2 regions of the Bradyrhizobium sp. 4 genome follow, and region 1 is predicted to be linked to the other one. Evidence: riboswitches for the same ligand, from Rfam matches in the RefSeq annotation. Region 1 holds a riboswitch; the other holds the start of a gene.
The links. Region 1 has a riboswitch for S-adenosylmethionine ahead of IVB45_RS35070 (O-succinylhomoserine sulfhydrylase). Riboswitches for the same ligand answer to the same signal wherever they lie in the genome.
Positions count from the first base shown of each region.

Region 2: it holds a riboswitch for S-adenosylmethionine, as region 1 does, so the genes downstream of both, IVB45_RS33400 (homoserine O-acetyltransferase) here and IVB45_RS35070 (O-succinylhomoserine sulfhydrylase) in region 1, are expected to answer to the same signal.

Region 1 covers NZ_CP064686.1:7,296,769-7,311,972, forward strand. The annotation lists gene IVB45_RS35005 (DUF1003 domain-containing protein) at 1-245, shown strand, start outside; gene IVB45_RS35010 (GNAT family N-acetyltransferase) at 247-714, opposite strand; gene IVB45_RS35015 (XRE family transcriptional regulator) at 724-1,305, opposite strand; tRNA gene IVB45_RS35020 (tRNA-Gly) at 1,544-1,617, opposite strand; gene IVB45_RS35025 (methylated-DNA--[protein]-cysteine S-methyltransferase) at 1,789-2,367, shown strand; gene IVB45_RS35030 (AraC family transcriptional regulator) at 2,377-3,216, shown strand; gene IVB45_RS35035 (VOC family protein) at 3,273-3,632, shown strand; gene IVB45_RS35040 (SRPBCC family protein) at 3,769-4,170, shown strand; gene IVB45_RS35045 (hypothetical protein) at 4,271-4,780, shown strand; gene IVB45_RS35050 (MATE family efflux transporter) at 4,777-6,222, opposite strand; gene IVB45_RS35055 (hypothetical protein) at 6,390-7,442, opposite strand; gene IVB45_RS35060 (PAS domain S-box protein) at 7,566-7,976, opposite strand; gene IVB45_RS35065 (2'-deoxycytidine 5'-triphosphate deaminase) at 8,082-9,188, opposite strand; SAM riboswitch at 9,299-9,378, shown strand; gene IVB45_RS35070 (O-succinylhomoserine sulfhydrylase) at 9,449-10,645, shown strand; gene IVB45_RS35075 (SGNH/GDSL hydrolase family protein) at 10,768-11,760, opposite strand; gene IVB45_RS35080 (SGNH/GDSL hydrolase family protein) at 11,773-12,570, opposite strand; gene IVB45_RS35085 (OpgC domain-containing protein) at 12,570-13,835, opposite strand; gene apaG (Co2+/Mg2+ efflux protein ApaG) at 14,016-14,420, shown strand; gene IVB45_RS35095 (Hsp33 family molecular chaperone) at 14,479-15,204, opposite strand, start outside.
Region 2 covers NZ_CP064686.1:6,977,715-6,992,918, forward strand. The annotation lists gene clpB (ATP-dependent chaperone ClpB) at 1-1,922, opposite strand, end outside; gene IVB45_RS33380 (MOSC domain-containing protein) at 2,180-2,968, shown strand; gene IVB45_RS33385 (TIGR02594 family protein) at 3,083-3,883, opposite strand; gene IVB45_RS33390 (alpha/beta hydrolase) at 4,084-4,947, shown strand; gene metW (methionine biosynthesis protein MetW) at 4,972-5,634, opposite strand; gene IVB45_RS33400 (homoserine O-acetyltransferase) at 5,648-6,850, opposite strand; SAM riboswitch at 6,941-7,020, opposite strand; gene IVB45_RS33405 (chorismate mutase) at 7,225-8,073, shown strand; gene hisC (histidinol-phosphate transaminase) at 8,108-9,202, shown strand; gene IVB45_RS33415 (prephenate/arogenate dehydrogenase family protein) at 9,199-10,137, shown strand; gene IVB45_RS33420 (hypothetical protein) at 10,251-11,819, opposite strand; gene IVB45_RS33425 (hypothetical protein) at 11,848-12,441, shown strand; gene IVB45_RS33430 (GDSL-type esterase/lipase family protein) at 12,519-13,862, opposite strand; gene IVB45_RS33435 (DUF2125 domain-containing protein) at 14,104-15,204, opposite strand, start outside.

The sequences.
Region 1 (15,204 bases):
TCTTCCTGTCGACATTCGTGCTGATCTCGCAGAACCGCATGAGCGCAGCAGCGGATAAGCGCGCCGATCTCGATCTCCAGATCAGCCTGCTCGCCGAGCACGAATTGACCAAGGTTGCCCGCCTCCTCACGCGGATCGCCGAGCGGCTGGACGTCCAGCCCGACTCGAAGCGGGATCTGGAGGAGGCAAGCCGCGACATCGCCCCCGAGCGCGTGCTCGATAGGATCGAGCAGACGCGCTCCTGAGCTATCGGCTCGCCGACAGATCCAGGGTCAGGAACAGGCTGTTGGGATCGTCGACATAGCCTTGGAACGGGCCGCAGAGGACAAAGCCATGCGCCCGGTAGAGCGCGTGCGCCGGCTTGAAATAATCCCACGAGCCGGTCTCGAGGCTGAGCCGCGCCATGCCGCGCGCGCGGGCTTCCGTGATGATGTGGCGGAGCATCTCACCGCCAAAGCCGCGCCGGCGCGTGGTCTGGAGCGTGTGCATCGACTTCACCTCGCCATGCGCTCCCGACAGCGACTTCAGCGCACCGGTGGCGACCAGCGTGTCGCCGTCCCAGCCGGTCCAGAACGCGACTTCCGGGGCACGAAGCCCGGCGAGATCAAGCGCATGCGCACTGCCCGGCGCGGTCTGTGCTCGCGCCGCCGCAACGTGATGGTCGAGCAGCGCGATGACGCGTGGATCAAAGGTGTCGCCGGTGCGGATCTGCATCGTCAGGGCTCACATCTTGCCGTAGGACGCGCCGCGGCGCGTGATGATGACGTAGCGCGCATCCTGTCTGGTCTCGTTCTCGAAGATCACCGCGCGCATCACGTCGAAATCGAGACAGTCGCCTTCGCGCAGGCGAACCGCCTTGGCGTCGATGTGCACCGCGATCGCACCCTCCAGCATCAGCAGTTGCTGGGTGAAGGCATTGCGCCCCCAGGGGCTGTACGGCACCCGCGCACCCGCCGGCAAATCGACGACGATGATCTCGATGCCGCTCGCCGCGTCCGTCGGCGAAGCGTGGCGGCGGCGATAGCCGCTGTCGGGATCGCGCCAGTGCGGCTGGTCGGCGAGCCGCACCAACCGCTCCGGCGGCTTTTCGGCCAACGCGACGACGTCGCTGAGCGACACGTCGAGCGCGGCGCAAAGTTTACCCAGCAGCGCAGCCGTCGCACTGCTCTGCGCCCGCTCTACCCGTCCGATCATCGCACGGCTGACGCCGGAGCGGCCTGCGAGCTCATTCAGCGTCATGCCGGCCTGCGTCCGAAGCGTCTTCAAGCGACGACCGATCGCGCGATCGAGCTTTTGCTGGTCCATTGCTTGTAGGTCCTGACTTTCATCCGAACATGGCCCGGCGCGGTGACCGCAAGCCACCAGGCGAGAGAGCTTAACCGAGAGCGCGCCGGGTGCCGGTCACGACGAGCTAATATATTGGAAACTTGGTCTGGCGCACGCGAGAGAGCATCGGCCCTTCTTCGCCGAGGCTTCGAAGGGCATCCTGCTTCGCGTTGCCGAGATATCAAAGTCCTGCGAAGCGCCTTGACGCGAAGCAGGGTGGAGCGGGCGAAGGGAATCGAACCCTCGTATGCAGCTTGGGAAGCTGCCGTTCTACCATTGAACTACGCCCGCGGATGCGCAGCCTGCGCCCGCTCTGATTAGCCGAGACGGCGCATCTCGCCAAGCGCTTTGGCGCAGCCCGCCTGACCCTTCTTAAGTTTCCGTCAAGATTTTGGGTGCGCCAGATTGTGGCGGTGTTATGATCGCCTGTCTGGGGAGACGTGCACTGAGTGGGGCGTGTGCATGGTGGGGCGTGGCTACGCGATATTCGACACGACCATAGGGCGCTGCGGCATCATCTGGAGCAGCACCGGTATCGTCGCCGTGCAATTGCCGGAGGCGCGGGAGATCGACACCCGCCGCCGGATTTTCCAGGTCCATCCCGAGGCGCGCGAGCAGCGGCCTTCCGCGAACGCCGAGTTCGCAATCGAGGGCATCGTGGGCTTGCTGCAAGGCAGCGATGCCGATTTTTCCGAGGTCAGCCTGGACGCGAGCGGCGTGCCCGGTTTCAACCGGCGGGTCTATGAAGCCGCCTGCGCCATCCCGCGCGGGGAGACGCGCACTTATCACGAGATCGCCAAGACGCTGGGCGCCTCCGGCGCCGCGCATTCGGTGGCACAGGCGATCGCGAGAAATCCCTACATGCTGATCGTGCCCTGCCACCGGGTGCTGGAGGCCGGCAATTACACCGACCGGCTCTCGCCCTATGGCGGCGTGATCTCCAAGCGGCGGCTGCTGTCGCTCGAGGGCGCCCATCCGATCGCCAGCAAGACGCTGTTCGACGTTCTGCTGCCCGTTGCCCCGCCGAGACCCTCCACCTAGATAGGTGGCATGGATGCAACGACGCTGCTGACCACCCCCTCGATGACGGTCTCCGAGTTTCGCTGCGACGCGGGACCGGACGACAGCCCGTTTGCGGAGTGCCGCACCGGCCATTCCATCGCCTATGTCCGCGCGGGCAGCTTTGGCTGTCATTGCCGCGCCGGCTTCTTCGAGCTGGTGGCCGGCTCGATGCTGGTCGGCGCGCCGGGCGAGGAATACACCTGCACGCATGAGCATGTCGCCGGCGACGTCTGCCTGTCCTTTTTCCTCAGCGACGATCTGGTCGACGCACTCGGCGGACGGCGCGACGTCTGGCAAGTCGGCGCGACGCCGCCGCTGCCCGAGCTGATGGTGCTGGGCGAACTCGCCCAGACGGCGGCAGATGGCAACAGCGACCTCGGTCTGGACGAGCTCGGGCAGATCCTCGCCGGTCGTTTCGTCGATGTCGTGTCGGGCAAGACGCGCAAGCCGACGACACCGACGGCGCGTGATCGCCGCCGCGCCGTGGAAGCCGCGCTGTGGATCGACGCGAACTCGCATGCCGAGGTCGACCTCGAACAGGCGGCGCGGCAGGCAGGCCTCAGCCCCTTCCACTTCCTGCGGCTGTTCTCCGCCGTGCTCGGCGTCACCCCGCATCAATATCTGGTGCGCTCGCGGCTGCGGCATGCGGCGCGGCTGCTGACCGACGACGACATCGCAGTCACCGACATCGCCTATGACGTCGGCTTCGGCGATCTCTCCAACTTCGTCCGCACCTTCCACCGCGCCGCTGGCGTCTCGCCAACCAAGTTCCGTCAGGCCTCGAAGGGGGAGCGCAAGATTCTCCAAGAGCAGCTTGCGCTCAACTGACTAGGTTCGTCTCCGGCGCGCGCCGATTGCGGCGCGCTTTGGAAATGGAGACGACCATGTACGATCATATCGGATTGCGCGTTGCCGACCTCGACACCGCCAAGCGCTTCTACACCGCGGTGCTGGCGCCGCTCGGCTATGTCCTGTGCTCGAGCGGCGATGGTTATGCCGGCTTCGGGCCGAAGGGCGAGCCGGCGCTGTGGCTGCACCTGAACAAGGGGCGCAAGGCGGATGGCGCGCATATCGCGTTTCGCGCTGGGGATCATGATTCGGTCAAGGCATTCCATAGCGAGGGCCTGAAGAGCGGCGGTCGCGACAATGGCGGTGCCGGCCCGCGCAAGGATTACAGCCCGACTTACTACGCGGCGTTCTTGATCGATCCCGATGGTAACAATGTCGAGGCGGTCTGCACGTGAGCTCGCTCCGTCATTGCGAGGAGCACTTGCGACGAAGCAATCCAGACTCAAACCGCGGAAACATCTCTGGATTGCTTCGCTGCGCTCGCAATGACGGAGTCCTCGACCAAAATCCAACGCAACCAAGGACACCTTCATGGCCTCCATCCACAACGACATTCCCCTCCCCGCCCCGGCTCACGACGTCTGGGATGCGGTTCGCGATTTCGGCGCGCTGCATCAGCGTCTGGCGCCGGGCTTCGTCACGGCCTGCACGCTCGACGGCGACGCGCGCATCGTCACCTTCGCCAACGGATCGGTGGCGCGCGAGGTGCTGGTCGATTGCGACGACGCCGGGCGGCGGCTGGTCTATGCGATCAACAACGTGCGTCTGAAGCATTACAGCGCCTCGGTGCAGGTGATCGCCGAGGGCGAGGGAAGATGCCGCATGGTCTGGATCATCGACATGCTGCCGAACGAGCTCGCGCCCTATGTGCAGGGACAGACCAAGGACGCCGTCGCCGCCATACACCGAGCGTTTCCAGCCGCAGCTGCGTGATCTTTCTCACAGAGCCCAGCCCTCGTCCGCAATAACCATGGCGGCGTGCGTCCGGTTGGCTCCGCTCTCCCGGCGGCGCCCCGCACGCGAGGAGCAGGCCATGAGAGGTGCGGACAAGGTGATCTGCCAGGCGGCCGCCGTGCTGCTGATGTTTTCGATTTCGAGCGGACCGGCAAAGGCCCAGTTCCTCGGCGGCGGAGGTGCCGGCGGCGAGGACATGATGACCCAGATGGCGCCGATGCTGGAGATGATGAAGGCCAAGATGGGCAAGCGCCGCTTCGGCATGATGATGCAGACCATGGGCCCGATGATGAGCCGCATGATGGAGAATGGCGGTGGTGGTCTTGGTGGCATGATGCGCGGCGGCGGAATTGGCGGCCTCGGCGGCGGCAATCTCGGCGGCGGTTTCGGTGCGCCCAATTACGGCGGCTACGCCCCGATGGCCGGAGGCGGCTACATGCCGACGGGCATGGGCGGCATGGGCGGCGGCGATATCATGGGCATGCTCGGCGGCGCCGGCGGCGGCGACATGATGGCGATGATTCCGCAACTGATGCGGCTCGCCAATGTCGGCGGCAGTGGCGGCCATCGCCGCCACAGGCATCGCTAGTCCGCAGCGGCCGACAGAGCCGGCCTGATCGCAGGTTTGGTTTGGCGCGGTCCCCAGCGCGTCAGCACCACGCTGGAGCACGAGAGCAGGCCGAGCACGACCATCGAGCTCGCCGCCAGCCAGAAGAAGCTTTGCGCGGTGGCATCATGCGTCGACAGCCACCAGCCGACCGCCGAGATGTAGATCAGCCGCGCGGTCTGCGCCAGCACCGGTCCGATCACCTTGGCTGCGCCCTGCGACGAGAAATACATCGTCGAGGCGAGGCCGATGAAGGCGTAGAACGGCGCCACCGTCGACAAATATTGATGGCTGGTGGCGCGCACGGTCGCGCTGTCGGTGAAAATGTTGACCCAGAGATCGGGGAAGGCCGCGACCAGGCACGCCGGTGCACCGACGGCAACGAAGGCGCTCGCGGCCGCGATCCAGGCAATACGCCGGGCACGGGCGATGCGGCCGGCGCCGACCGCCATGCCGATCATCGGCACCGAGGCGATGCCGAACGAGAACGCGATCGAGGTCAGCAGGAATTCCAGCCGCGCACCGATGCCGTAGCCGGCGAGGATCGCGGTGCCGAATTTCGCAAGCATGTGAGTGAAGATCGAGATCGTCAGCACCGATTGCAGCGGCGAGAAGCAGGCGATGGCGCCGACCTTCAGGATGTCGAAAAACATCGCCCATTGGATGCGCAGCCCGCGCAGCTTCGGCGTCACGCGGGCGCGGCCGGAGAACAGGTACCAGCCCATCACACCGATATTCATGCAATAGGCAATCAGCGCGCCGGCGGCGACGCCGCGCATGCCGAATTGCGGCACCGGACCGAGGCCGAGACCGAGCGTGCCGCCGAGCACGATCTGCCAGGCCGCGGAATTGAGGATCAACAGCGACGGCAGCTTCATGTTGCCGGTGCCGCGCAAGACGCCGGCCATGGTGTTGAGCAGCCAGGGCAGCACGGCGCCGCCGAAAAACACCTGGGTGTAGGCGATCGCATGCGTCAACACGTCGCCGCGGCCGCCTAGCATTTCCAGAACCCGCGGCCCGAAGATCAGCATGCCCAGCATGAAGACAAGGCCGAAGCTGATGCCGATCAAGAGCGCGTGCGCGGCGAGCGTCCCGGCACGCTCGCGATCGCCGGCGCCGAGTGCCCGCGCGATGGCGGAGGCCACCGCGCCGCCCATCGCACCGCCCGACATGGTCATGGTCAGGATCACTGTCGGAAACACCAGCGCCATCGCGGCCAGCGCTTCCACGCCAAGGCGTCCGATATAGGAGGTCTCCGCAATCACTGTGCAGGTGCCGGCTGAAAGCGCGACGACGTTGGGCCAGGCCAGCCCGAGCAGCGTGCGCAGGATCGGCCCGTCGGTCAGTGCATTCTTCACCGGGGGTGGCGGCGGAGGTAGCGGTCGCTCTTGTTCATCGACCGGAATCTCGGCGATGTCGGACATGTCCTCTCCCGGGCGCGAGCGCCAGTTGCGGCGCGGCAATGACTGGGTGTGCCAATGAATTTGTTCGCGCAAAAGGCGCGGGGTTCAGCTTGTTAGCACGGCAATTGCCGATTCCTTCTGCGCCTGATGCAGGCGTGCCCTGCGGCAGCGCATTTCGGTCGGTGACATCAGCCGACCGTCCAGATCAGCGGCGGCCGGCCCCCCGCGGCCGGGCGCATGTGCACGCCGATGTGCCGCCCGCATCCGGCCGCGAGCCCTTCGAACAGCCCCGCCAGCACCTTGGCGCAAGCGGGGTGGCAATCGGCGACGCCGTCCATCAACTTCCAGCTCTGCTGACGGATTTCGAACGTGCCTTCGGATTGCGTTGTCTCAGCCACATCGTCCTGCGCGACAAACAGCGCGTTGAGGAACGTCGCGAACTCGCCCGCACCGCCGCGGCCCATCGACAGCGCCGCAGCGATCTCGTCAAAATATTGCATCCCGATCAGCTTGCCCGTGAGGTGCAGGAGATAGCCGGCATCCTCCGGGCCGAACAGCTGCACCATCACGGGCGCGGCGGTGCGCACATATTCCATCGCGTAGTTGCGATAGGCTTTTTCCAGTCGCGGTCTTGGCCAGCTTGCGACCGGCAATGCCGGAGCCGCGGCAGCATCGAACAGCGGCGCTTCGAGATGCCGCGCGAACACGAGGCGCTGGTCGAGCTCGAGGGGATGGTCATATTGATAATAGTAGCCTTCGAGCCCGTCCTGGCCGTCGACGCTCTGCTTGGTGCAGACGAACCCCAATCTGGTATCGCCGAGCGCCACGCCGTTGTTGGCGTGCCAGCCGCGCAGCATCGCGCGCGAGACTTCGCCCGGCACGCCGCAGATGGCAGTGCCTTTCCAGATCCAGCGCGGTGGCGGATAGCGGATCCAGGCTTTGCGGTCGCTCTCATACATGTATTCGACGTGCACGCCGCCGATCCAGTTCGAGAGGTAGTGATATTGCGCGGCGGCGACTGCTGGCGGCAGATGGCTCAGCCCGAGCTTCTCCAGCCCCAGCAGGAAGCGCTCCTGCTGCTGGCGGCGGAACACGCGAAAGACGAACTCCGCGGCATCTGCCGTGCCGCGACGCGTGACCACGGTGAGGATCAGGCCGGTGAAGTAGGCGTGATAGAGATCGGCAACCGCGCGCCAGCGTTTCCATTGAGCTTCCTGCGCGGGGTCTGATGCGGCGGTCATGTTCGCTCCCGATCGTTGTTTTGATCGAGTGTGTCACTGCAGCCGTCGACGGACAAGCTGAGCCGCATGCAGGGCGCCCTGCACGGCGGCTCGCCAATTCCGCATCACGAATTTTGCGCAGGTTTAAATTCGCGCAGCCTTGGCGGCACGCTCGCGCTCGAAGCGCTCGGTCACGTCGCGCGCCATCGCCACCGATCCCTGCACCACTCCAGCGGCGTCCCGCACCAGCGCAAAGGTCATCTCGATGTAGAGCTTGCGTCCGTCCTTGTGCAGCGCGCGGGTCAGTGTCGGTTTGCCCGCAAGCTTCATCGCGCCGCTGGCAAGCGCGGCCTCAAAACCCTTCCAGTGCGCGGCGCGCAGATGTTCGGGAATGATCAGGTCGAGATTCTGGCCCAGCGCTTCGTCCGCGGAGAAGCCGAACAGTGCGGACGATGCGCGATTCCAGCGCATGATGGTGCCGGAGCGATCCGAATAGATCAGCGCATCGGCGACGTCGTCGAGGATGTATGCGTCGAGTTGGGATGGATTGGTCATGTCAGCACCTGGTGGCCCGGATGGAGCACAGCGTAAGCCGGGATCGTGCCACAAGTGAGACTTTCCCGGATGACGCTTGCGCTCCATCCGGGCGACGGGTGATCGCTACACCCGGAAATGCTTGCTCAGCTTCAGGCCCTGCGCCTGGTAGTTGGAGCCGATGCGCTGGCCGTACATCGCGTCGGGACGGGCCAGCATCTTCTCGTAGACGAGGCGGCCGACGATCTGGCCGTGCTCGAGGATGAACGGCACCTCGCGCGAGCGCACTTCGAGCACGGCGCGCGACCCCAACCCGCCGGCGCCGGCATAACCGAAGCCGGGATCGAAGAATCCGGCATAATGCACGCGGAACTCACCGACCAACGGATCGAACGGCACCATCTCCGCGGCGTAATCGGGCGGCACCTGCACGGCCTCTTTCGACGCGAGGATATAGAACTCGCCGGGATCGAGGATCAGGCTGCCGTCGGGGCGGGCCGAGATCGGCTCCCAGAACTCCTCGACGGAATAGCCAGCGCGGCGATCGACGTCGATAACGCCGGTGTGGCGCTTGGCGCGGTAGCCGACGAAGCCACCGCTCTTTTCGCCGGAAAGATCAACCGAGACGGCGACGCCGCCGGTGAGATCGGCATCGTCGATATCGACGAGACGCTCGGTCGCATGCAGCGCCTCAAGGTCGTCGATGTTGAGGATGGCATCGCCGGTGCGGAAGCGCACCTGGCTCAGGCGCGAGCCCTCGCTGACCAGCACCGGGAACGTCTTCGGACTGATCTCGGCATAGAGCGGACCGTGATAGCCGGCACCAATCATGTCGAAGCGGCGGGTGCCGTCGGCGATCACGCGGGTGAAGACGTCGAGCCGGCCGGTCGAGCTTTTCGGGTTGGCGGCCGCGACGATCTCCGGCGGCAGCGCGAGGCTTTCGAGCAGCGGCACGATGTAGACGCAGTTGGTCTCCAGCACGGCGCCGTCGGCGAGGCTGAACTCGTGCAGCTTCAACTCGTCGATGCGCTCGGCGACAGTGGCGCCGGGACCGGGCAGGAAGCTGGCGCGAACGCGATAGGCGATGTCGCCGAGGCGCAAATCGAGGCTCGCCGGCTGGATCTGGCTTTCGACGAAGTCGTAAGCGGGCAGGATGAGACCGCCCTCCGCCATCGCCGCGATCATGCGGTCGGGCAGGATACCATTGGCGTCGGCGGCGACCGTGAACGTCAACCCGGGGTCCTCATCAGGGATCAAACACATCCCGACATGCGGGAAATATGAGCGTTTTACGGCTATCCGATGGACGTCTTGACGGAAAGGGCATTGCGGAATATGAGCATGACTTATCCCGTGGTGATTTGAGCCGGCCGGCTTGCAGCCACGTTAAATAAGTCGCTAAACAGGCCGGGGACCTCTGTGATCCCGGCCCGTGGAGATATTCCAGGCCGGTTTTTTTGTGACCATTTTCGATGGTCACTTCAGGAGGTCCTATGTCGAAGTCCCCGGCGTCCACCGCGTCCTACCGTCCCGAAACCCGCCTGGTCCATTCCGGCACCCTGCGCTCGCAATATGGCGAGACGTCGGAGTCGCTGTTCCTGACCCAAGGCTACGTCTACAACAGCGCCGAGGAGTGCGAGGCGCGGTTCAAGGGCGAGGACCCCGGCTTCATCTATTCACGCTACTCCAATCCGACCATCTCGATGTTCGAGCGGCGCATGATCGAGCTCGAAGGCGCCGAAGCGGCACGTTCGGCGGCGACCGGCATGGCCGCGGTGACGACCGCGATCCTGGCGCCGCTCAAGGCCGGCGATCACGTCGTGGCCTCGCGCGCGCTGTTCGGCTCGTGTCTCTACGTCGTGCAGGATTTGCTGCCGCGCTACGGCATCGAGACCACGCTGGTCGACGGCCTCGATCTCGACCAGTGGCAGCGCGCCATGAAGCCGAACACCAAGACGTTTTTCCTGGAGAGCCCGACCAACCCGACGCTGGATGTACTCGACATTCCCGGCATCGCAGAGATCGCGCACAGCGGCGGCGCGCGGCTCGTCGTCGACAACGTGTTCGCCACTCCGATCTGGCAGAGCCCGCTCGCGCTCGGCGCCGACGTGGTGGTCTATTCCGCGACCAAGCACATCGATGGCCAGGGCCGCTGTCTCGGCGGCATCATCCTGTCCTCGGAAGCGTTCATCGCCGAGCACATCCACAATTTCATGCGCCAGACCGGCCCGTCGATCTCGCCGTTCAACGCCTGGGTTCTGCTCAAGGGCCTGGAGACGCTCGCCGTGCGCGTGCGCGCGCAGACCGAGACGGCGGCGCGCATCGCAGACGTGCTGGCGAGCCATCCGAAGATTTCACGGCTGGTGTTTCCCGGCCGCGCCGATCATCCGCAGGCCGCATTGGTGAAGAAGCAGATGCGCGGCGGCTCGACGCTGGTCGGCCTCGAGGTCAAGGGCGGCAAGCAGGCGGCATTCCGCGTGCTCAACGAGCTCAAGCTCGCCAAGATCTCGAACAACCTCGGCGACGCCAAGAGCCTCGTCACGCATCCGGCAACGACGACGCATCAGCGCCTCAAGCCGGAGGACCGCGCCGCGCTCGGCATCAGCGAGGGCTTCATCCGCTTCTCGGCGGGGCTTGAGCATGCGGACGATCTGATCGAGGATCTGACCGCGGCGCTGGAGAAGGCGTAGCCACGCATCGACATCGTGGGGTGGTCAAAGCGAAGCGTGCCCACCATTCACGATGGCAGCGCCGATGGATGGTGGGCACGGCGCGCGAAGAGCGCGCCTTCGCCCACCCTACGCACCGATGCTCACATCGGCCGATAGGTCCGCACGTCCGCGGGCACGTTGACGCCGAGCTTGATCTGGCCGACAGAGCGGATGATGTCGTCGCCGAGGAGCTGGGCGAAGCAGGCGTAGCCCCAATCGTTCATGTGCAGGCCGTCGGCGATCACGAAGCTCTCGACCGGAATCGACTGCTTCTCGTGCCAGTCGCGCATCACCTCGAAGCGCGGGAAGATGCCGACATGACGAAGCTCGGCGACCTTGCCGAGCAACTTCACCATCTTGCCGGCGCTGTCCGCGCGCTGGTTGACGGCGGGCGAATATTGCGGATCGACCAGCACGACGTCGGTGCCGCCGGCAGCCTGGATGCGGCTGATGCCGTCCTCGACCAGTTTGGCGGTATCGCCGGGATCGAGATTGCGCAGCACGGCATTGGTGCCGACCTGCCAGATCACCAGATCCGGATGCACGTCGATCACCTCTTTCTGGAGGCGCTTCATCATCTCGGGTGCGTCCTCGCCGCCGACGCCGGCATTGACGACGGTGATGTCGGCAGTCGGATAGTGCCGGTGCAGCTGCGCGGCAAGGCGATTGGGATAGTTGAACTCCGGCGAGCTCGCGCCGAATCCCGCGGTCGACGACGAGCCGAATGCGACGATGACCACGGGCTGGCCGGCGACGAGCTTGCCCGCGACATGCGGCAGCGAGCCCATTGCCTTCGCGCCGCCCTTCGGCGACAGGCAGGGGACGCGGCTGAAGACGTCGCCGGCGGATTTCGCGACCTGCTTCACCTTGTCGATGGCGCGCGCCGTGATGCCGCGCTGGTCGGGGGACGTCGCTGCGACGGTGGTCTGGGACGGTGAAGCGGGAGCCGGATCAGCCGATTGCTGCGGGGCCGGTGTTGCCTGCGCGGCCTGCGTCTGCGCGCGCGACTGCGAGGCCGGACTCAGCAACAGCAGCACCGCTGCTGCGGGCACAGCCAGCCATGCCGTCAGGCAAAAAGGGCGGAGAGAACTCATTAACGCTAGACCTCAATTTTGCTGCTGGGCCGGCTCCAGATGGGCAGCGTCGATCACGAACTGTGCCAACGCCCGGCCAAGGCAATCATGGACCTGTTTCGCCAGCTCAGGCCCGCGCGACGGGCTGAACAGGTCGAACTGCCCCTGGTCATTCCACTGCCGCATGATCGCGAAACGATCGAACAGCGGAATATCGTGCTCCTGCGCCACCACCCGCATATTGTCGAGGTATGGCGGCACCGAGATCATGGTTTCGGTACGCGGACTGTACTGCAGATTCATCAAGACGACGTCAGCCCCTGCCTTTTGCAACGCAACAACCCCTTCGGTCACCGCGCCACGAAAATCGTCGGGATCAATGGCTCGGATAGCATCCACGGTCCCGGTCTGCCAGATGACCAAAGTAGGCGCTTTTGCTTCCATCAGCTTAACGAAGCTGGCGGCCGCCTCCTCAGCCGTTTTCTTGCTCTGTATTTCTACGGAGACGTGCACAGTCTCGGTCGGCGGCAGCTTGTCCTTCAGGATGGCCTGCATCCGCGCCGGATAAGAAGCGTCCTCGGAGGCCGGAATCGTGGTCGAGCGGCTGCCGATGACCAGGATTTCGAGCGGCTTGCCGGCCTTGATGGCATCGGCGACCTTGGGAAGCTGGCTTTCGCTGGTGAGCAGATAGGACGGCAATTCGCAGGCTGCGGGCGCGGCTGAAGCAGCAGGTGCCGCCGAAGCAGCAGGCGCAGCATCGTCCGCGCGCGCCGGAGGCGCGGCGAGACCACCGCACAGCAGGATCAGGCTCAGGAAAACCTTCGCCTTCATCAGCCCCCTCCCGCCATATCGGCGCTGCCGACGGCGCTTTTGGTTTTCGAACCGCTCTTGTCAGCCACCCGCTTGTACCACGAAATCAGCCAGGCCATGGCCCACATGATCAGGATTCCGGAGAGACTAATTAGCGCATGCATCACCGGGCCGCCCGAGACTTCGGCCAGGATGAAATGGCCGGCAAAGGCTAGGAAGACGCCAAGACAGAATATCTCCAGGGAATGCGAGCCGCACAGGATCAGCGGCCGCAGCCAGGGCGATTTCAGGCCCGGCCAGTCCCGGGGCAGGATGCGCACGGTGAGCGCGGCCAGCGCCAGGAAATGCGTGAAGCGCAGCACGTCGAGGTCGGCCTTGTCGATCGGATACATCCACTGCTCGAGCCGCTTCGGCATGAAGTGGGAGAGCTGCGGCACATACCAGGTCAGCGTCACGTAGAATGCCGCGACCAGATAGGCGATCGCGATCCACATCGTCACCCGCGAAGCGAGAATGTGCGACATCCGTCGCGCACCCCCGAGCGCGCACCATGCCCCGAACACGAACAGCAATTGCCAGGCGAAGGGATTGAAGGCCCAGAAGCCGTTTGGATAGGCCGACAGATAGAGATCGTATTCCCAGGTCACCGCGTAGAGCGCGACCGAGAGGCCGAGCGTCACGTCGGGGCGCCATTTCATCAGCCACAGGATCAAGGGCAGCGCCAGCATCAGCACGATGTAGAGCGGCAGCACGTCCATGTTGACCGGACGGAAGCGCAGCAGCAGCGCCTGCACGATCGTGACGTCGGGCTGCTTGAGGAAATCCATGATGCCCATCTCTTCGGTGTAGAGCGGGTTCTCGAACCTGGTCGCGACGTAGGAGATTTCGGCAAGGAAGATCGTGAACAGGAAGACGTGGGCGACATAGATCTGCCAGACGCGCCGCAGGATGCGCGCGGTGGCGACGACGATGCCGGACTCCAGCATCGCCCGACCATAGACGAAGGCGGCGGTATAGCCGGAGATGAAGATGAAGATCTCGGTGGCGTCGCTGAAGCCGTAATTGCGGATCGTGAACCAGGTCAGAAGGCTCGGCGGCAAATGGTCGATGAAGATCAGCCACAGTGCCAGGCCGCGGAACAGGTCGAGCCGGAGCTCGCGCTCGCCGATGGCGGGCAGCGAAATGGCCGGCGATGCCGCGCGCGGCTTCGCACCCGCGGATTTGACCTCCACAGGTTTGGCGGTTCCCGCGATCGTCGATCCCGTCACTTGGTCGGCAATGGTCATCGGGGGCTAAAAACCCTTCCGCAAATCGCGACGTGGCAAGGAGTGTACCGGTCCGGCCGTCATCTCGCAAAGCGCCCGCATCACATGCAAAGACACTTGGACGTGTACTTCCCTGCGAATTCTGGCGGGACGATGTCGCCAGAACCGCCTCCGGCGTTTGGTTCCCGAGCAGATTTCGGTATGATGGCAATCATGTACCGCGCCGTGACCCGCCAGATCGAAGTGACCGTCGAGCCGAACTTTGTTCCGGAGCAGTCGTCGGCCGACCGCTCCCGCTATTTCTGGTCCTACACCATCGTCATCACCAATTCCGGCGACGAGACCGTGCAGCTCAAGACGCGGCACTGGATCATCACCGACGCCACCGGCCGGCAGCAGGAGGTGAAGGGCGAGGGCGTCGTCGGCGAGCAGCCGACGCTCGCCCCCGGCGAACGCTTCGAATACACCTCCGGCGTGCCGCTGACGACCGCCTCGGGCTTCATGACCGGCCGCTACCAGATGGTCAGCGCAACCGGCGAACGCTTCGAGATCGACGTGCCGACGTTCTCGCTGGACAGCCCGGACAACAAGCGGGTGTTGAATTAGGGTCTGAGATGGTCGGCACGCTTCGCTTTACCCGCCCTTACGGCACTACAGCACCGCGCTACGCGTCCTCGACGCCCGCCTCGTCCGGTGTGAACTCGTACACCGAGCTGCAGAACTCGCAGGTCACGACGACCTTGTCGTCCTTGACCATCGCGGCACGATCGTCGGACGAAAAGCTCTTCAGCATCGATGCCACCGCGTCGCGCGAGCAGGAGCATTGCGCCTTCAAGGGCAGCGGATTGAACACGCGCACGCCGCGTTCGTGGAACAGACGGTAGAGCAGCCGCTCGCCGGACAGCTCCGGATCGATCAGCTCGACATCTTCGACGGTCTCGATCAGCGAGCGCGCCTCGACCCAAGCATCGTCTTCAGCGACGGCATGCACCTCGACGCCTTCGGGCGCATCGCCGGGATGCAGATCGGCCTGCCGCGCGCGCTCGGGCGCCTTCGGCAGGAACTGCATCAGCATGCCGCCGGCGCGCCAGCGATGCTTGCCGCCGTCGTTCGAGCGCCATTCCTCGCCGACGGCGAGGCGCACGCGGGTCGGGATCTGCTCGGAGCGCAGGAAATATTCGTGAGCGGCGTCTTCCAGGCTGCCGCCGTCGAGCGCGACCAGGCCCTGGTAGCGGCTCATGTCGGGGCCCTGGTCGATGGTCATGGCTAGATGACCGTGCCCCAGCAGCGCGCCGGAATCCTTTGCATCGCCGAGGCGCGCGGCGTCGTAGCGCGCATAGGCGCGCAGACGATCCGGCGCCTGATAGTCCACGACCAGAAACGACACCGG
Region 2 (15,204 bases), 320 kb from region 1:
TTCTCCATGTACTCGGACATGTCGAGCCGGACCATCGCGGTCTCGTCGTTGAACAGATACTCGGCGAGTGCTTTCGTCAGTTCGGTCTTGCCGACGCCGGTGGGCCCCAGGAACATGAACGAGCCGGTCGGCCGGTTCGGATCTTGCAGCCCCGCGCGCGAACGGCGCACGGCGGTCGCGACCGCACGTACGGCTTCGGCCTGGCCGACGACGCGCTTGCCGAGCGAGTCCTCCATCCGCAGAAGCTTGTCTTTCTCGCCTTCCAGCATCTTGTCGACGGGCACGCCGGTCCAGCGCGAGACCACCTGCGCGATGTGGTTGGCGGTGACCGCCTCCTCCATCATCTCGCCGGAGTTCTCCTTGGCCTCGATGTCGGCAAGCTGCTTTTCGAGCTCGGGGATCCGGCCATAGGCCAGCTCACCGGCCTTCTGGAATTCACCGCGCCGCTGCGCGTTGGCGAGTTCGACCCGTAAGCCGTCGAGCTCGGCCTTCAGCTTCTGGGCGTCGGAGAGCTTGTTCTTCTCCGCGCTCCAGCGTGCGGTGAGCGCCGCGGACTTCTCCTCGAGATCGGCTAGCTCCTTCTCCAGCGTCTGCAGGCGGCTCTTCGAACCGGCATCGCTCTCTTTCTTCAATGCTTCCTGTTCGATCTTCAGCCGGATGATTTCCCGATCCATCGAATCCAGCTCTTCCGGCTTGGAGTCGACCTGCATCTTGAGCCGCGCGGCCGCCTCGTCCATGAGGTCGATGGCCTTGTCCGGCAGGAAGCGGTCGGTGATGTAGCGGTTGGACAGCGTCGTGGCGGCGACCAGCGCGGAATCGGTGATCCGCACGCCGTGGTGCTGCTCGTACTTGTCCTTCAGCCCGCGCAGAATCGAGATCGTATCCTCGACCGAGGGCTCGCTGACGAAGATCGGCTGGAAACGCCGCGCCAGCGCTGCGTCCTTTTCGACGTGCTTCTGGTACTCATCGAGCGTGGTGGCGCCGATGCAGTGCAGCTCGCCGCGGGCGAGCGCAGGCTTCAGCAGGTTGGACGCGTCCATCGCGCCATCGCCCTTGCCGGCGCCGATCAGCGTGTGCATCTCGTCGATGAACAGGACGAAATTGCCCTCGCTCCCGATCACCTCCTGGAGCACGGCCTTCAGCCGCTCCTCGAACTCGCCGCGATACTTCGCACCCGCGATCAGCGCACCGAGGTCGAGCGACAGCAGCTTCTTGTCCTTCAGGCTCTCCGGCACGTCGCCGTTGACGATGCGCAGCGCCAGGCCCTCGGCGATGGCGGTCTTGCCGACGCCGGGCTCACCGATCAGGACGGGATTGTTCTTGGTCCTGCGCGACAGCACCTGGATCGTGCGGCGGATCTCCTCGTCGCGGCCGATGACCGGATCGAGCTTGCCATCGCGCGCCGCCTGGGTGAGGTCGCGGGCATATTTCTTCAGCGCGTCATACGCGTTCTCGGCCGTGGCGGAGTCCGCGGTCCTGCCCTTGCGCAGCGCCTCGATCGCCGCGTTGAGGTTTTGCGGGGTGACGCCGCCCTTGGCCAGGATCGCGCCCGCCTCGCTGGTCTTCTCCAGCGCGAGGCCGAGCAGCAGCCGCTCGACCGTGACAAAGCTGTCGCCGGCCTTCTCGCCGGCCTTTTCGGCGGCGTCGAAGGTGCGGGCGAGCTCAGGCGCCAGATAGATCTGGCCGGCGCCGCCGCCGGAGACCTTCGGTACCTTGTTCAGGGCGTCCTCGGTCGCTTTCAGAATTGCGCGGGAATTGCCGCCGGCACGGTCGATCAGGCCGGCAGCGAGGCCTTCATTGTCGTCCAGCAGCACTTTCAGGACGTGCAGGGTCGAAAACTGCTGGTGCCCTTCGCGCACCGCAAGCGACTGCGCGGACTGGACGAAGCCCCTGGAGCGTTCGGTATATTTTTCGATATTCATATCGTGGTCTTTCCCTCGGCCTGCCCCTGGAGCCCTCTAAGGCACTCCAAACGGCATCTTCATTGGGTTTCCGATGACCGCATTGACGTTTCTCAACCGGCAACGGTCGTTATCAGCCGGCGCTGGCGCCGGCCTGACCCAGATGTGGGAAGCGAGGCCTCCGACCGGAAGAGGCGAGTTCACAATTTCGTGCGCGGATCCACCCGCTTGGCGCCGATGGGCCGAATCCCCTAAGTAGCGGCATGACCCCTAGCGCAATGACAGCCAGCCAGACCGCCGAGATCACCGGCCTCTACCGCTATCCGATCAAGGGCCTGACGCCGGAGCCCCTGCCCCGCGTCTCCCTGCGAGCCGGCCAGACCCTGCCCGCCGACCGCCGCTACGCCATCGAGAACGGCCCCAGCGGCTTCGATCCGGAACAGCCGCAGTGGAAGCCGAAGATCCAGTTCCTGATGCTGGCGCGCAATGAGCGGCTGGCTTCGCTCGACAGCCGGTTCGAGGACGCGACCAACCGCCTGACCATCCGCAAGGACGGCCAGATCGCCGCCAGCGGCGATCTCGAGACCGCCGCCGGGCGCGCCGCCATCGAGGACTACTTCGGCCAGAACTTTCAGCCGGAGCTGAAAGGTCCGCCCAAGATCCTGTCCGGCCGAGACCACAGCTTTTCCGACGTCGCCCGCAAGGTCGTGTCCATCATCAATATCGACAGCGTCCGCGCGCTCGAGACCATGCTCGGCGGCGCCGCCGTCCACCCGCTGCGCTTCCGCGCCAATCTCTACGTGAAGGGCTGGCCGGCCTGGTCCGAGCTCGACCTCGTCGGCCAGACGCTCGCGATCGGACAGGCCCGGCTGCAAGTGGTCAAACGCATCAAGCGCTGCCCGGCCACCAACGTCGACCCCGAGACCGCCAGGCGCGATCTCGAAATCCCGGCCACGCTCTCGAGCAATCTCGGCCACATGGACTGCGGCATCTATGCCGAGGTGATCGCCGACGGCGACATCGGCGTGGGCGACGCGGTTGCGTTTGAAGAGCCGAAGCTGGTGTGACGCGGCGCCGGCGCCACGTACTCCGTCATTGCGAGCGCAGCGAAGCAATCCAGATATCTATCTGCGGAGACAGCCTGGATTGCTTCGTCGCTTCGCTCCTCGCAATGACGGCCGTCAGTTCGGCATCACATACGCATAGATCCGGCCGCGCGAGACTGGTGCTTCGCGAACGCGGTTGCCGTTGTTGCCGGAGATCATGATCGGATTGCCCTGCGCGTCGACGCCGGTAATGATGCCGACATGACCACCCCGACCACCGCGCGACATCACTGCGATGGCGCCGACCTGCGGACCGGAGACGCGCGTCCCGTAATGCGCGAACGAATTCGCCATATCGGAGCCGGTGCCACGGTGACCGGTCTTCTCAAGCACCATGTTCATGAACCGCGCGCACCACAGGCTGCCGCGGCCGGTCGGATTACCGCCGACATAGCGGCGTGCCTCGGACACGAGGCCCGATCCGCCGCCGAAGCCGCCGCTGCCCGTGGCGCTATGGGCCACGCCGCCGTCATTCGCGTTAGTGGCCATCCCACCGCCACGCCTCGTGGCGATTCGACGGCTGGCGCGCGTGATCATCCCACCGCTATCGCTGGTAACCATTCCTGCGTTGCCCCTCATGGCCATTCCACCGCTGCCGCTCATGGCGATGCCGCCGGTATTGGCGTTCGGGTCATAGCTGGCGAAGGTGTTGCCGAAGCCGCTCGCCTGCAATTGCGCCGCGCCGCGATCGAAACGCGAGCTGCGTGCATGCCGGTAATGATGATGTCTGCTGGCGTGATGCGCGTAAGCGTGGCGCTCTGCGCTATGACGATGAGGTCGTGCTGACGCCGGAGAAGTGAAGGCGGCGACCGCCGCGAAGAAAACAGCCAGCGCGACGACACAGCGCGACAGGCGAGACGCAAACAACTCGAACATTCTTCATCCTTCGTTGACACCCCCACTTCCCGATCGGCCGGTGCGGTGGCCGATATCCGCGGGCTGTATCAGTATCCTGATGTGGCGAGAACAAGACGCGGTCGCGGAGATTTTCGACGATGATTAATAAGTGTTAGGGTCGTATGCGCTCACCGCAGGACGGCATTCCAACGCCGCAGCCACCTCAGGGAGAAAACCGGATGCCTCACGCCCTCACGAAGGATAATTGTCGCCTCTATTTCGAAGAAGCAGACACCGGCACGCCGATTATTTTTCTGCACGAATTCGCGGCCGACTACACCAATTGGGAGCCGCAGATGCGCTACTTTTCGCGCGGCCATCGCTGCATCACCTATTCGGCGCGCGGCTACACGCCATCGGACGTGCCTGATGGCGAGGTCTACGGCTACACGCATTTCTATACCGATGCGCTCGCGGTGCTCGATCACCTGAAGATCGATCGCGCGCACTTCGTCGGTCTCTCGATGGGCGCCTATTCGTCGCTCCAGATCGGGCTCAACGCGCCCCAACGTGCGCTATCGATGACGCTCGCCGGCGTCGGCTCAGGCTCGGAGATCGAGAACCTCGACGCCTGGTGCAAGCAGTGCCGCGCCAACGCGGAGCAATTCGAGATGCTCGGCTCAGCCGAAGTCGCAAAAGTCACGCGCGAGGCGCCGAGCCGGATTCCCTTCCTGGTGAAGGACCCGCGCGGCCACGCCGATTTCTATGCCGCCCTGGCGCGGCACGACGCCAAGGGATCGGCGCGGACGATGCGCGGCTTCCAGGCCGGCCGTCCCTCGATCTTTACGATGACGGACGCGATCAGAGCGGCCACGACGCCGGCACTCATCATCTGCGGCGACGAGGACGATCCGTGCGTGGGCGCAAGCCTGTTCCTGAAGAAGCATCTGCCTGCGGCAGGGCTCGCCATGTTTCCGAAGTCCGGCCACGTGCTCAATCTCGAAGAGCCCGCGCTGTTCAACGAAACGGTGGAACGGTTCGTCACGCTGGTGGAAGCGGGAAGATGGCCGGCGCGCGACCCGAGGTCACTGGCGCCACATTAGCGCTGCGCGCGCAATGACGAAGAACTACTTCCTGCCGCCGCGCGTCAGCAGAAACACGCCCTGCTCGCCGAACAGATTCCACACCCACCAGGGCATCCGCAGCCGCAGCGGACGGCCGTAGAGGTCGAGCGCCTCGGCACGTTCCATCTTGACGTCGATCGCATCGCAGAGCTCGACGAAATCCTTGATGGTGCAGAAATGGATGTTGGCGGTGTCATACCAGCTTGCCGGCAGGTTCTCCGTGCGCGGCATGTGGCCGCCGATCAGGAGCTGGAGCCGCATCTTCCAGAAGCCGAAATTCGGGAACGACACGATGGCGCGGCGGCCGATGCGCAAGAGATTCTCGAGCACGACCTTGGGCTGCCGCGTCGCCTGCAAGGTTTGCGACAGGATCACGTAGTCAAAGGCGTCATCCGGATAATTCACGAGGTCGGTGTCGGCATCGCCCTGCACCACCGCGAGACCCTTGGCGACGCAGCGGTTGACGCCCTCGCGCGACAGCTCGATGCCGCGGCCGTCGATGCCGCGAGTTTCCAGCAGCTGGAGCAGGTCGCCCTCGCCACACCCGACATCGAGCACTTTCGAGCCCGGCTTGACCATCTCGGCCACCAGCACATGGTCGGCGCGAAAATCACCGGGCTGCCCGGCCGCAAGGCCGCCCAGCGGCAGCGCTTCCTGTACAGACATGACTAGCCGTCCTTTAAGCTTTCTTGGCGGTGAGCCCGCGCGCCTTGCCTGCCGACTGCAGGAACGCACGGCCGATGTCGAAGAACTCGGGCACGTCGAGGAGGAACGCGTCGTGACCGCGATCGGTCTCGATCTCGGCGAACGACACCCGCGCGCTCGACGCATTCAACGCGTGCACCAGTGCGCGCGATTCCGATGTCGGGAACAGCCAGTCGCTGGTGAAGGAGACCACGCAGAACCGGGTCTGGATTCCCGCGAACGCCTTCGCCAGCACGCCGCCATGGTCGCCCGCGATGTCGAAATAATCCATCGCGCGGGTCAGATAGAGATAGGAGTTGGCATCGAAGCGTTCGACAAAGGACGAGCCTTGGTAGCGCAGGTAGGACTCGACCTGGAAGTCGGCGTCGAACGAGAAGGTCGGCAGCTCGCGGTCCTGCATCCGCCGTCCGAATTTGCGATGCAGCGCGGCGTCGGAGAGATAGGTGATGTGCGCCGCCATCCGGGCGACAGCGAGCCCACGATGCGGATGGATACCTTGATCGGCATAGCCGCCATGGTGCCAATCGGGGTCGGCCATCACCGCCTGGCGGCCAAGCTCGTGGAACGCGATGTTCTGCGCCGAATGTCGTGTCGAGCAGGCGATCGCCAGCGCGGAGAACACCCGGCTCGGATACGCCGCCGTCCATTGCAGCACTTGCATGCCGCCCATCGAGCCGCCGACGACTGCGAACAGCGTGTCGATGCCGAGCCGGTCGATCAGCATCGCCTGCGCGCGCACCATGTCGGGGATGGTGATGACGGGGAAATCGAGGCCCCAAACCTTGCCGGTCGCCGGATTGATCGAAGCCGGACCGGTCGAGCCCATGCAGCCGCCGATCACGTTGGAGCAGATGATAAAATACTCGCTGGGATCGAGCGGTCGGCCCGAGCCGACCAAAGTCTCCCACCAGCCGGGCTTGCCGGTGACAGGGTGCACATTGGCGACGTGCTGGTCGCCGGTCAACGCATGGCAGATCAGGATCGCGTTGGAGCGATCGGCATTCAGCTCGCCATAGGTCTGGTAGGCGATCTGGAACGGGCTGAGATCGACACCGCAATCGAGCCGCAGCGGCTGTTCCAAGCCAAACTGCGCGACGTGCGAACTCGGATGATCCACCTCGTGCGACCGCTCGTCGGCGGTGATCGCGGGACTCGGAATTGACTGGACGCCAACCATCTGACCATCGACCTCGTTTGCGGTCGTCGTGGTGACCGCATTGACATCAGGCCATGAAAAACCCGGCCTGAACGATAGGTTCGGCCGGGATCGAAAGCGTCCCCGGCCTGTTTAGCGAGTTTTTTAACGTGGCTGCAAGCCGGCCGGCTCAAATGACCACGGAACGGGTAAAAACTACCGTCTTGGACGGTTTTCGTCAAGTCACGGCCCGGATCAGCCAAATTCGCCTGTCGCGCCACGGGCGGAAAGGGCCCGATTTCCCTTTGCATTTCTCTTTGCTTTCGCAGCCCCGACTGCCTAATCAGGATATCCATCACAGCGGTGACGGCTCGACTGATCCGCATTGGAACGCCTCTCAACAGCACCTGTCAGACATGTCCCAACGTCCGCCCGCGCCACCATCACTCCAGGAATTGCGCAAGGAGATCGACGCGATCGACGAGGGCATGCATCGCCTGCTGATGCAACGCGGCGACATCATCGACCGCCTGATCCAGGTGAAGCAGACCCAGGAGGTCGGCTCGGCGTTCCGCCCGGCACGTGAGGCCTCCATGATGCGCGACCTCGTGCAGCGTCATCGCGGCATCCTGCCGCTCGATACGGTCGAGAGCATCTGGCGCGTCATCATCGCGACCTTCACCTATGTCCAGGCCCCGTTCTCGGTGCACGCCGACATCTCGGCGAGCGAGCCGGCCATGCGCGATTCCGCGCGATTCCATTTCGGCTTCACGGTGCCTTACGTCGCGCATTTCAGCGCGCAGGCGGCGGTCGAGGCCGTCGCGAAGTCCAAGGGCGATCTGGCGCTGGTCTCGGCGACTTCGAGCCGCACGCCGTGGTGGCTGTCGCTGGAAGAAGCCGGCGCGCCAAAGATCATCGCGCGGCTGCCCTTCGTCGAGCGCGCCGACCATCCGGCGGCGTTGCCCGTGTTCGCGGTCTCGCGCGTCGCCGACAGCGCCCTGGTGACGGAGGTCGAGACCTTCAGCGTGCGCGTGTCGGGGTGGAATGCGGAGGTCGCGCGCGCCCTGTCGCCGCTCGCCGAGATCGTGGCAGTGCCCGACACCGCCTTCGACGGCGCCGCGCTGCTGGTCTCGGTCACCGCGACAAGCAGCATCGACAAGATCAAGGCTGCCCTGATCGAAGCGGGGGCCTCGGTGCGCTCCACGGCCCTCGTCGGCAGCCACGCAACGCGCTATACGGTGCCCCCGACCGGGTCGAAATCGTAAGTCGCGAACCGCTTAAGCCAGTCCGGAGTTGAAGATGTCCCGCCCCGTGCCGAATCCCGGCATTCTCGATATTGCGCCCTATACGCCCGGCAAGACCCCGGTGGCAGAGCCCGGCCGCAAGGTGTTCAAGCTCTCGGCCAACGAGACGCCGTTCGGGCCCTCGCCGAAGGCGATCGAGGCGTTCAAGCAGGTGGCGGATCATCTGGAAGACTATCCGGAAGGAACCTCGCGCGTGCTGCGCGAAGCGATCGGGCGCACCTTCGGGCTCGATCCCAACCGCATCATCTGCGGCGCCGGCTCGGACGAGATCCTCAACCTGCTCGCCCACACCTATCTCAGCCATGGCGACGAGGCGATCTCGACCACGCACGGCTTCCTGGTCTACCCGATCGCGACCATGGCGGTCGGCGCGAAGAATGTCATCGCGGCCGAGAAGAACCTCACCTGCGATGTCGACGCCATCCTCAAGGCGGTGACGCCGAAGACAAAGCTGGTCTGGCTCGCCAACCCCAACAACCCGACCGGCACCTATGTGCCGTTCGACGAGGTCAAGCGCCTGCGCGCCGGCCTGCCCTCGCACGTGCTGCTGGTGCTGGACGCAGCCTATTGCGACTACGTCTCGCGCAACGATTACGAGATGGGGATCGAGCTGGTCGCGACCACCGAAAACACGGTGGTGACACACACCTTCTCCAAGATCCATGGTCTCGCGGCGCTGCGCATCGGCTGGATGTTCGGCCCCGAGCACATCATCGATGCGGTCAACCGCATCCGCGGTCCCTTCAACGTGTCGACGCCGGCCATGTACGCCGCCGTTGCCGCGATCGAGGACACCGCGCACCAGGCGATGTCGAAGCAATTCACCGAGACCTGGCGCAACTGGCTGACCGAGGAGATCGGCAAGCTCGGGCTGAAGGTGACCCCGAGCGTCGCCAATTTCGTGCTGATCCACTTCCCGACCGAGGGCAAGACCTCGGACGCCGCCGACGCGTTCCTCACCAGGCGAGGCCTTGTGCTGCGCGGCTTGAAGAACTACGGCCTGCCGCATTCGCTGCGCATGACCGTCGGCACCGAGGAGGCCAACCGCCTCGTCGTCGAGGGCCTGCGCGACTTCATGGCCGGACGATGAGCGCGACCCCGCACTTCCAGCGCGTCGCGCTGATCGGCTTCGGCCTGATCGGCGGCTCGATCGCGCGCGCCGCGAAGCTCCAGGGCCTGGCTTCCGAGATCGTCACCACCGCGCGCTCGGAGAAGACGCGCGCACGCGTGATGGAGCTCGGCATCGTCGATCAGGTCGTGGCGACCAATGCAGAAGCCGTGAAGGACGCCGATCTCGTTATCCTCTGCATTCCCGTCGGCGCCTGCGGCCCGGTGGCGCAGGAGATCGCCCCGCATCTCAAGCCCGGCGCGATCATCTCCGACGTCGGCTCGGTCAAGGGCGCCATCGTCAGGGATATGGCGCCGCATCTGCCGAAAGGCATCCATTTCGTGCCGGCGCATCCCGTCGCAGGCACCGAGCATTCGGGCCCAGATTCCGGCTTCGCCGAGCTCTTCATCAACCGCTGGTGCATCCTTACCCCTCCGGAGGGCGTTGATGCGGCCGCCACCGATGGCCTGCGTGCGTTCTGGGCGGCGATGGGCGCCAAGGTCGAAATCATGACGCCGGATCATCATGATCTCGTGCTCGCGATCACCAGCCATCTGCCGCATCTGATCGCCTACACCATCGTCGGCACCGCCGACGAGCTGGCGCAGGTGACGGAGTCCGAGGTCATCAAGTTCTCCGCCGGCGGCTTTCGCGACTTCACGCGCATCGCGGCATCCGATCCGACGATGTGGCGCGACGTCTTCCTCGCCAACAAGGAAGCCGTGCTGGAGATGCTCGGCACCTTCACCGAGGATCTGGCAAAGCTCACCCGCGCGATCCGCCGCGGCGACGGCGAGGCACTGTTCGACCACTTCACCCGCACCCGCGCCATCCGCCGCGGCATCGTCGAAATCGGCCAGGACTCGGCCGCGCCCGACTTCGGCCGGCCGCACGCGCAGCTCGGCAACAAGCCGTAGCACTGAAGTAGCCCGGATGGAGCGCAAGCGTAATCCGGGACCTCCGTCGCTTGAGGCAAGATTCCCGATTGCGCTTCGCTCCATCCAGGCTACCAGCCTGCGTGGCTCCGTGACTAGAACGGATAGTAGCGGATCTGCGTCATGACGACGTTGTCGTCCGTCCTCGGAGCGCCGCCGACGCCCGCGAACGCGAACCGTTGCGTGTGGGAATACTGCAGGCCGGCTTTCAGCGTACCGAAACTCCCCTGGTAGATGGTGTCGTAGATCCCGGTCGTGATCTGCCGGACCTCCCTGGTGTTGCCGTTGCAGGTCGCGGCCGGCGAGTTCTCGGTCAAGCAGCCGGTGTTGTTGTAGAGCGGATTGCCGTAGCCGAACGGCACCGTTCCAACATTGGCGAAATTCGCCTTGGCCTTTTCGAGGCCTGCATAGGAGTAGACATCGAGGCTCGGCGTCGCGTGCCAGATCAGGCCGACGGCGGCCGCCGTGATCGTCAGCGGGAGGATGGTGCCGTCCTGCGCCACCGCCGCGTCGGGGAACGGCGTTGCCGTGAAGCGGCCCAACACGCCGTGCGAGCCATAGAGCTGAAGATCGAGAGTTTTCGGAATCAGTTCGGCGAAGATGTGTCCACCGAAGCTTCCGGTGTCGTAGGTGTGGTTGGCGTTGTTGAAGCGATCGAACAGCTGGCGGTAGAGCGCCCACGCCTCGACATGCAGCTTGGTGGGCCCGAGCCGTGGGTCCCACGCTGCCTTGACGGTGATGTCGGGCACCTGATTCAGACTGACATTGTTGAGGTTGTTGAAGAAGCTGCCGCCGGGACCGGTCAGATTGACCTGAAGGTTCGGGTTCAGCACGCCCTGTGGTCCGATGGCGGGTGTGCCGACGGCCGGGACGTTGCCGCCGAAGAACGCTGTCTGGGCATTCTCGACCGAGGCAGCCAGCTTGAACTCCGGTCCGATGTCCTGCCAGACGCGCAGCCCGGGCTGGCGTGCCGCAAGAAATCCCGGAACGGATTCGAAGTCGATCACGCCGGGCGCATCGACGCCACGAGGATCGATGCCGGACTTGGTCGGCGCGTTGAGCGACCAGGATTGCCCGGCGAGGAAGTGAAGACCGAGATCACTGCGGTCCAGTTCCAGACTGAGCTGCCGCATGCGCGGATTGAACGAGTTGGTCGCAACCGAGCTCGCCGTCTGAGCCGCACCTTCGAAATCGATCTCGCCATAACCCGCGAGGTGCGTGTCCGCATCGGCATTGCCCTCGGCCAGCACCGAGAACCTGCTCTGGCGCGCGGAGAAGCGCGTTTCCGGAATGTTGAAGTTGCGGCTCTGCTGATAGGGGATGAAGTTGTAGACCGAGCCGGTATCGGAGGCGAGATTGCGTGAGCGGTAGATGCCGGTGAGATCGACCCAACCACCGAATGTCAGCGTCACGCCCTTGTTGCAGACCTTGCCGGCCGCACATGGATCGGCGGCGAGCGCCTTGTAGCTTGCAGGTAACTGAACGGTTTTCGCCTGCGCTTCAACCTGTCGCGTCTTGCGCGCCTCGGAGTCCACGCGCTGCTGTAGCTCCTTCAGCTTGGCCTTCAGCGACTGGATTTCGGTTGTGACATTGTCGTCGGCACGCGCCTGCCCGGAACAGGCAGCGAGAATGCCCAGCATCAGTCCGCAATTGATGATCCGCACTTGAAGCTTCCTCCATTTGGGAAGTGGATTGGATTCCGCGCGCCGTCTCCGGCGCATGCATGCTTCCCTGGTGTGGAGTGATTTGAATGCGGCTGCGATTATTCGCGGCGCCGTGCATCTTCTGCATCACGTTTTCCTGACGATCCTGTTCGGAATATTTTTCGTTGGCTGCGGATCCGCACGCGCGATTGTCCAAAGCCACGTTCAAGGCAACGCGCATTGGGCCCGGCCGGGACATGACCGGGCCCAGTTCGCGAGGGGCAAGTGGTGGGACGGCGGCTATTTGCCCTTGGTCGCGCGCATCACCGTGGGGCGCGGTGATTTCGGCGTGGGGACGAATGCCATCGTCTCCCGCGTCGTGGGATTCGAGATGTTGCGATCACCATTCGGATACATCGAGGCGTATGCGGCCGGCTCCTGCGACTGCCATTGCCACTGCGCGAAGGCGGGCGTCGCGATCGCGGCCGAGATGGCGACGACGGCAACGAACAGTTTGGACTTGATCATGATTATCTCTCCTGCCTGGGGCGACCGCATCATCGTGCGGCCGACATGGAGAGAGAGCGGAGTTTGCGGCTCCGCATTCCCGGCGGGTCATCACGATCCGGCGAAGCGGCCGTGAGTTCAGCTCGTAACCCGCATGGAGCGCGTTACGACAGCTGAGGGCGATGAATGGAGAGAGGCGACTCTGAATTCTTCCTACTGCTTCGCGCTGCGAACAAACTTTCCCGGCTTGAACAGATCGAGGTCGATGGCCTGTCCCATCGCCAGATATCCGGTGCGGTTGGGATGAAGCTTGTCGCCGGCGCCGCCTGTCGTGCTTTCGGGAACGAACTCCGGCTTGAGGCCACCCGAGGCCGGGTCGAGCGTCGCGCGATCAAAATCTATCACAGCGTCGAATGTCCCCGAGCTACGGATGAATGCGTTGAGCGCCTTACGCTTGTCATCCTGCTCGGGAAAACCATGGGCCGCGCTGGTGCTGCCCAGTGCCGAAACAACGGTGGCGCCGATGATCCGGGCTTGCGGCCATTTCGCGCGTAGTTTCGCGACGCCGTCCTTCATCGCGGCGATGACCTGGTCGGCGGCAAAATTGCCGTTCTTGCTGAAATCGTTGATGCCTTCCAGCCAGATCAGGCTCGATATGCCGGACAGCGACAGCACGTCGCGATCGAGCCGCTGACCCGAAGCGGGGCCGCCCGCGTACGGTTTGTCGGGACCGTATTCGGCGGGGCCTGCGATTTGGTTGCCACCGATGCCGCCATTCACGACGGCGACCTTGTTGCCGTAGACCGCCTTCAGGCGACGCGACAGCACGTTGGGCCAGCGATCGTCGCCATTCATGGTCGAGGCGGTCCCGTCGGTAATCGAATCCCCAAACGCCATGATGGCGAAGGCGTCCGCAGGCGCAGTCATCTCGATCGCATCGAGGAAGAACCACGACGCGGTCGCATAGGGGAAGGAAGCCTCGTCTTCGAGGGCGCCCTTCGCGCCGCCGCCCGGCGCACTGACATAGGAGGTGGTCAGCGCTTTGGCGTGCCAGGTCATCGGACCGCTCTGGCCGGCGACATGAAAACTGACCGCAAGCCCGCGGCCGGCGAGGTCATCGGGCCGCTTTGCAAACGGCAGCGCGATCGCATCGCTCCAGACCGAATTCCCCGGCGACACCGTAACGGAAGGCGTGCCGGCGAACGTAATGGGAGTGTTGGAGCCGCGGATCAACGCGGCACTACCCGACTGCAGGCCGACGTAAACGCCGTCAAACGTGACGGGTTTGGTGCCGAAGGCGTTGCTGAGCCGGATGCGGGCCTGACGGCCCCAGATATCCGGCCGCACGATCAGGCGAAAAGTCTGGTCCCGCGCACCGGCCGCAGGCTCGGGAAACGCGAATTTCTGTTCGGGCTGGGCAGACGGATTGCCGACGGGGTATGGGCCCTGAACCGCGCCCGTCCAGGACACCACCCAATGTTCGCTATCCCTGGCGGTTGCGGTCTGAAGGGAGGCGACGAGCAGCGATGCTGCCACGAGATAATTCAACGCGCGCATTGTTTCCCCCGAACCCCAGATAATCTGGGCGCGACTTTAGAGCCGGCAGTTGGTCTTCAATAGGGCGGCAGAACGCTACCTGTCGAGCCGCAACTGATACACTCCTCGCCCGACGCCGGAGAGGACCTCGCGGGTTGCATCACCGGCGCTAACAAGAAGCTCCTCGGAAGCCATCTGTTTACAGCTTCAAACGCGTCAGGCGGACCAAGCTGTCCGCCCGGCAGATTTATGAATTCACGACCTAATACAGCGGCGGGATCTGGCCGACCTTGACCGGGCCGAGCAGCACGGCGCCGTCGACGAACTTCAGCGGGAAGCTGCGGGCCTTCTTGCCTTCCAGCGTGCTCTCGGTGCCGATCGAATTGATGCCGGCGGCCACACCGGCATTGGCGTTCTGCTTGATGACCTTGCCGAGGCCGGGAACGGCGCGGTCGAGCGCACCGAACAGATTGTTGAGGTCCTGCGACTTTACGCCGGGCGCGACGCGATCGAGGGTTGCCTGCGGCACCCCCTCCTCCAGCATCTTCTCGATGCCGAGCGCGGGGATCACGCGCTCGAGACCCGTCACCGTCATCTGCAATTCGCCGTCGAGACGGCCGTTAGCCGAGAGCCCGAGCGTGCCGGCCGCAACCGCGATCATCTCGCCCTGCTGGATCCGGGACTGTACGATCTCGATATGGCCGCCGGCGGCCTGGATCTCGCGGAAGCGCTGCGGCCACGGCTTTGGCGTGAGGTCGGACAGTCCGGTGATCTTCGCCCGCGTGTCGGCCTCGAACGGCTCGGCGAGCAGCGGATGAACGCCCTGGATGCTGCCCTGCGCGATCTGGAGCACGGTCTCGATCACGGGATGATCGGACGGCGATCCATCCGCGAGGCGTCCATGCAGCTCGACCTGTTTCGCGCGCGCGAGCGGCACCTGCACGCTGCCGTCGACACGATTGACCGTCGGCTCCTCGAATACGATGGAGGCGCGCTCCGGCACGGCGGGCAGGCCGACCACGCTGCTGCGACCCTTGCTCCAGTTCACCACGAAGGTGCTCTGCGTGACGCCATCAGTGAGCGTCGCGGGTGCGGTGAATTCCGCGATGACGCGCTTGGGGTCGTAGACCTGCGCGACGACCAGGATGTTGTCGAGCTTCGCCGTGAACGGCGTCTTGCTGGCGTTCTGCGACACCAGGGCGACGCTGGCGCCCGAACACTGGACCTCAAAGCGGAAGGGGAAGCCCGCGATCGAGCGCTTGGCGCAATCATAGACGCGGCCGGATTTGGCCTCCTGCGCGCGCCAGGCATCGGCGGCGATTTCGGCCTGCGACGCCGCATAGAACCAGAAGCCGCTCCACGC